Regions from separate parts of the Glaciimonas sp. Gout2 genome, predicted to be linked through region 1. Evidence: predicted binding sites of a transcription regulator. Region 1 holds the regulator's gene; the other holds the start of a gene.
The links. The regulator sigma-54, encoded in region 1, starts transcription at its own class of promoters, with help from an activator protein. The targets are predictions, from matches to a motif close to TGGCANGNAANCTGCTTT.
Positions count from the first base shown of each region.

Region 2: the regulator sigma-54 is predicted to act here: its motif matches at 1,371-1,388, upstream of QN379_RS19495 (PEP-CTERM sorting domain-containing protein).

Region 1 is NZ_JASJXA010000004.1:124,309-127,665, forward strand. It holds gene QN379_RS05160 (DUF4197 domain-containing protein) at 1-197, shown strand, start outside; gene hpf (ribosome hibernation-promoting factor, HPF/YfiA family) at 565-918, opposite strand; gene QN379_RS05170 (RNA polymerase factor sigma-54) at 1,052-2,539, opposite strand; gene lptB (LPS export ABC transporter ATP-binding protein) at 2,566-3,318, opposite strand; gene lptA (lipopolysaccharide transport periplasmic protein LptA) at 3,320-3,357, opposite strand, start outside.
Region 2 is NZ_JASJXA010000040.1:6,974-10,330, forward strand. It holds gene QN379_RS19490 (nucleoside hydrolase) at 1-325, opposite strand, end outside; gene QN379_RS19495 (PEP-CTERM sorting domain-containing protein) at 591-1,274, opposite strand; gene QN379_RS19500 (O-methyltransferase) at 2,138-2,725, shown strand; gene yjfF (galactofuranose ABC transporter, permease protein YjfF) at 2,745-3,357, opposite strand, start outside.

The DNA of each region.
Region 1 (3,357 bases):
ACAATTCGACGATGGGATTGGTCAGTAAAACGGGTCTTGTGCCAGGTCAGGCGGCGACTGTTGAAGGCTATGTCACGCAGCGCACCTTGGATGGCTTGTTTTACATGATAGGGGAAGAGGAAAAAGCGATTCGACGTGATCCGATCGGTGCTGGCAGTGCAATTATCGGAAAAGTTTTTGGCGCATTAAAGCAATAGGCTGCGGCATACCATCGTCATGGTATTTTTGATGTGGACCGAATTGGGAAAGTTACGGGTCTGGCGACTTTATGAAAACTCTTTTGAGAGTGACGTTATAAAGCTTCTTGCTTAGTTATTTGTTTTGGCCGCTGTTTGAGGTGTACCCGGTTGCGTTCGAGACATTCGAGACATTCGGCGATGCCTCCGAACACTGCTAAACGATGCAAAGTGTTACGAACATATTCGGGCAGGGCGTGTGTAAGTTATATAATTTTAAAATGACAAAGGGCGCATTAACTGCGCCCTTGCTCATTTGTCAGTATAGTATTTTTCAATTTATTTATTGAGCAATACTTACGTTGACCGCATTAGAGAACCCCGTCCATCACGTTGCTGCGATGGGCAAATCCTCAGGTAGATGCTTGATTGCCGAATGTTGATGATTCTGCAATTTGTCCTTATATTTAATCACTTGTCGATCGAGTTTGTCGATTAACAAATCGATGGCGGCGTAAAGGTCATGCGCAATGCTCTCGGCATGCAGGTCTTTGCCTTTAACGCGCAGATTAATTTCGGCTTTTTGACGCTTTTCTTTCTCTGTGATTTTGTCTACCGTCAGGATCACACTAATATCTATGACCTGATCGAAGTGGCGCTTGATACGCTCCAATTTGCTTAGCACGTGTTCGCGAATGGCGGGAGTTACGTCGAGGTGATGCCCACTAATTGTGAAATTCATACAGCGCTCCTATCAAGTGTGTCGTTGGCGGTTCGGACCTGGACGATTAATTCAGTGTTGAATCACCAATTTATTCATCAACCATAAATCAATCAGTCAGAACACAGCGACGTTTGTGCAAACAAGCAAACAGCTATAAAGATTTACGCAAATTGACCGGCGGAATTCGTAAAGCTTCGCGATATTTTGCGACGGTGCGACGGGCCACTACCATACCTTGTTCCGCGAGCATGTCGGCAATCTTGCTGTCAGAGAAAGGACTTTTAGAATCTTCCGCTCCTATCAGTTGTTTGATTAACGCCCGTATCGCCGTTGAGGAAGCCTCTCCACCTGCCTCTGTAGCAACATGGCTGCCAAAGAAATACTTTAATTCGAACATCCCGTGTGGGGTGAGCATGTATTTCTGAGTAGTTACACGTGAGATAGTACTCTCGTGTAATCCTAGTGTATCAGCTATTTCGCGCAACACAAGAGGTCGCATAGCAACCGCCCCATGTGAGAAAAAATTCCGTTGACGCTCAACAATTGCCTGCGCTACACGCAGTATGGTATCGAAGCGCTGACGCATATTTTTGATCAGCCACTTTGCCTCCTGTAGCTGCGAGTTAAGTGATCCCTCGCTCTTGCCCTGCTTGAGAATGTTGGCATAAAGAGCATTAACTCGAAGCCTTGGCATAACGTCATTGTTGAGCATTACCTGCCAACCATTTTTTGTTTTTCTGACAATTACATCTGGTACGACATAATCTGACGCACCGCCAGCAAAGGTCGCGCCGGGATGAGGATTACATTTTTTGATAATAATTTGTGCCTCGCGCAAATCTTCATCATCACACTCCAGCGCTTTTTTGATTTTATTAAAATCGCGCTGGGCAAATAAGGTCAGATAACCTTCAACGATTGTTAGTGCCAGTCGGCGTGTGACGAACGCTACTTTGGGAAATGCTTTGATTTGCAATGCGAGGCATTCTGACGCGTTGCGTGCTCCGACACCATTTGGGTCGAAGCTTTGGACCATCTTCAAGGCCATCGACAATTCTTCGATCTCGATATCAAGTTGCTCTGGAAGACGTGCAAAAATATCGTCTAGTGATTCCTCCAGGTAGCCGTTTTCATCAAGCGCATCAATGATCAACTCGATCAATGCACGGTCGCGTTGCTGATCAACAGCTTCACGCATTTGTTTGAGCAAATGTTCGCGCAACGTCGATTCGCAGGCTTCTAATTGTGGTCGTGAATCCTCATCATCTGGGGCTTTGGAGGTTCGGGAAACGTCGTCAAAGCTCCATTCGCTGTCAGTATTGCCGTTCTCTTGATTGTTTTCGCCAGACTCAGGGGCTTCACCACCGCCCTCGGGCTCTGTAGGCGAGCTGCTTACTTCGCTGTCACCAGGTGGCGCATCCATTGTTGAGGCGCTGGTACTGATCGCCCCGTCGGCGAGTAATCGCACTGAATTATCCAAAGGATCGTCTAGACGTTCCAGTAACGGATTATCCGAAAGGATGTGTTCGAGTTCCTGATGTAACTCCAACGTAGACAACTGCAACAATCGAATCGATTGCTGCAGTTGCGGGGTTAGCGCCAGATGCTGCGAGGTACGGAGTTGAAGAGATTGTTTCATGGGCGCTAGGGAATCCGTTGAATCCGTTACATGCGGAAATGTTCACCCAGATAAACTCGTCGCACAGATTCATTGGCGATGATGTCGTCTGGACTGCCGCTGGCTAGCACGCTACCTTGGTTGATGATGTATGCCCGGTCACAAATGCCGAGCGTTTCGCGCACATTATGGTCGGTGATCAAGACACCGATGCCGCGCTCTTTAAGGAACCTGACGATACGTTGAATTTCGATAACGGCGATAGGATCAATACCGGCGAACGGCTCATCAAGAAGCACGAAGCGCGGATTAGTGGCTAAAGCGCGGGCGATTTCGACACGTCGTCGTTCACCACCGGATAAAGATAACGCCTGATTTTCTCGCAATTTCTCAATTTGCAATTCTTGCAGCAGCGAATCGAGTTTGTCCGAGATCTCATCTTTAGTCAGTGCGTTGCCGTTTGGCCGCTGCAACTCAAGTACCGCACGAATATTGTCTTCGACCGTTAGCTTGCGAAAAACAGAGGCCTCTTGCGGCAGATAAGACAGACCAAGCACCGCGCGTTGATGAATCGGTAAACGCGAGATGTCAACGCCATCTAAATCAATTGTTCCACCATCCGATGGCACCAGACCGACGATCATATAGAACGAAGTCGTTTTTCCAGCGCCGTTAGGACCAAGCAAGCCGACGACCTCGCCGTTATTTACTTTCAAAGAGACATCGCGGACTACTTGGCGCGCGCCATAACTTTTTTGCAGCCCTTTAACGATCAAGGTGCTTAAATTTGTAGAGGTCATCTTATTTACTCTTCGGCTGGATGACTGCTTTGATGCGGC
Region 2 (3,357 bases), on a different contig from region 1:
CCGCATAGATTGGCGTCCGCATCAGTGGTTTTGGCGCTCCCGCATACACGGGCACGTCTTCACGCCCAGCCCATTCGCGCGCTAGCCGGGCATTACGTGAGGTTTTATCGAGACGGACATTGCCTGCTACGGTGGTGATGGCCAACACATTGAGCTCTTGGGGCGATGCCAGCGCCAGAAGTAACGCCACTACATCGTCGGCGCCCGGATCGGTATCGATGATGAGATCGCGCTTTTCGGCCGCGTGAGCGGATGTTATGCTCAATAGCGACAACAGTAATAAGCCTCGCAGAAGCTGCCTACAATAAAGATTGAAACGTTGCATAAGTAAATTCCTTGTCCTATGTGGAGGATATGTGTGGAGATGGCAGCGATAAGCCAGACAACAGTGGATATTACCGCAAGGTTGATAACGTCCTTTTAATTCGGCGAGGGACGGATAGCGGGATTTGCATATGCAACTTGTTTTGGACGGGACATAAAATGGGACCGGACAAATAAAAAAGTCTCGCCGAATGTCATCGTGGGAGACTTTTCTTGACCAGGTAGCGGAAATCACCTAATCAGCGGACCATGGAAAAAATGAGGAATCAGCCTCTGGTATGCTTAGTTGCTTTGCGTCGTGAAGCGACGAAGCCTAAGATTCCAAGACCCAACAAAGCCAGCGAAGTCGGTTCAGGAACGGCGGAGACACGGACATTATCAAAACCCTCGGTTGAAATGAACCCACCATCGGTGAATGTCTGGATTGATGCAGTGGTAAATGATTCGCCAGCGCTAGCAATAACACCAAAAAAGCCACTCGATTTGTAATTGAAAACTACCGTAGTCAAGGCATTGACTTTCAATGAATAGCTATCAGTAACATCCGTATCGAACCAATCGAAACCAAGCGCCTGAACCGCACGACCAAAACTAAAGGTGGTAGTAGGACCGACGTTACCTTGAGTTCCCTCCCCCCAACCATAGAAATTTTGGCCGGAAAAATTTGCCGGAATCGCCGTATTGTCACTGCCACTAATAGATCCGGTCGAAATGCCGCTCTTGTTACCGTTCGCTACGCTGGACAGCGAAAAACCGTTAAAGGTACCGGCAAAATTATTGCCAGATACGTTGGGGGTAGCAGTGCTAAAGGTTTCTAGAGAGGTTGCACCCGCAGCAGCCTCAAATAACGCCAGGTTAGTGTAAGTTGTGAGGGTTGCCTGTGCCGATACCGAAAATAATGTTGTGACGGTAACGGCAGCAACGAAAGCGATTTTTTTAATATTTTTCATAACTTCCCCGTTAAATAATTACCCTAAAGTCGCTGCCGTTGATTACATAGCTTTAGTTGCGCACCTTAGACATGAAATAGATTTTCCAATGACTAAATAGCAATAGTTATGCCACATATACTATTTGTTTTAAATCATGGACTTATGATTTTTTCAAACCTATCTCACGGCAAGAGTGTAAAAAATACTGACAATTTGATCTGCGTCGACCAGGAAAATACAATACGTGAGGCACCGGCTGCTCTCCCTATCGCCATTTTTTTAATTTGTAATTGGCTAAGGGGTCACCCAAACGCTTTGGATCATCCGCGAACGCATCGCGTCTAATCACTTTTTTATCAACTGAAAATCAAGACTTCACAGATTTTACCGTCTTGCTTTATGCTCTTTTCGTCCCTGATAAAAAGGAAACCAGGTTTGAAAGCCTGAAAACACAAAATCGCACAAAACGATCTAGTGCCTTTTTTTATGTGCAATCATCTCTCTTTGCCTCAAAGGGCGGCTGTGGCGGGCAAGTCTTCGTGCTTGCTGGTTTGCTTTTGTGCGCCAGTCTTCCAACTCTACCATTTGCCGCCCACCCGCTTGGAAGCGGGGCGCGGGTTTAACCACACACAAAAGAAAACATCATGCCTTATACCCTTTCGCTTTCAGCCTGCCCTTAACTAATCCACCGGCGTCTTGCTAGCCAAGTCAAAACACTCCAAAAATGACAGCCAGGTAAGCGAAACTGCCACTCGGCATTTGTAATATGATCAGAACACCTATTAAACTCGGGATTTTTACCGTCATTGCCCATGCCTTATGATTATCGCGATATCGGCGGTTTGCAAGGCTCTCTCAACACTCACTATGCGGAGTAAGCAATGAATTCAACATTGAAAGAACTTTTGGACGAGTTGGAAGAGTTCGGTCACGCGAATGACGATTTGATGAGGGATCGACCAGGCCGCATGTTGAACATTACGCGTGACACGGGCGATTTTTTGTCTGTACTGATAAAAATCATGAGCGCTAAACGCATTCTTGAAATCGGCACTTCTAACGGCTACTCAACCCTTTGGTTAGCTGATGCTTCACGGACTTTTGATGGCAAAGTGACGACTGTTGAGATGTCGGCATTTAAAATTGCAATGGCGGCAAAGAACTTCGTCCGAGCGGGCTTGGCCGACCATATCACCCAAATTGAGGGAGATGCTGGCGCCGTGTTGAGCGGTGCGGCAGATGCGGCCTTCGATATGATTTTTCTGGATTCAGACCGCTCTGAATATGGTGGATGGTGGCCGGATTTGAAGCGTGTGCTGCGTCGTGGTGGATTGCTGGTGGTGGATAACGCCACGTCTCACGCTAAAGAGATGGCGCTATTTATCAACATAATTCAAGCAGATGGCGATTTTGTGACGAGCCTGGTTCCCGTAGGGAAAGGCGAATTTCTTGCAACAAAGGAAAAATGAAGTCGCAATATTCCTACAATTATGCCGTCGCTTTCCCGCGCGCCTTTCCACCAATCGCCAGCAAACGTTGCGCCAGGCAAAATATAAACAGCAATGCGCCGATGACGATCTTGGTCCACCACGAGCTCAGTGTGCCGTCGAATGTAATCAGTGTTTGAATGACGCCGAGGATCAATACGCCCGATAGCGTGCCCGCAACATAGCCGTAACCACCGCTCAATAACGTGCCGCCGATGACAACTGCTGCAATGGCGTCGAGCTCTGCGCCTTGGGCGTGTAAGCCGTAGCCGGACAGCATGTAAAGTGAAAACAGAATCCCGGCCAGTGACGCGCAAAATCCGCTGAAGGAATAGATCAGTATTTTGGTACGGCCAACCGGCAAACCCATCAGCAATGCCGATTCTTCATCACCGCCAATGGCGTAGACGGCGCGACCAAAACGGGTGTAGTGCGCGAGATAGATCGCCACCCCCAGCATGACGAGGGCAATCATGACGCTGGGAGAAATGAACGCACCGAAAAACGTCAATCTGGCCTGCGATAGCGACACGTAGAGCGGGTTATCGATGGTGATGGAATTGATGCTGATGAGGTAGCATAAACCGCGCGCAAAAAACATTCCCGCGAGCGTG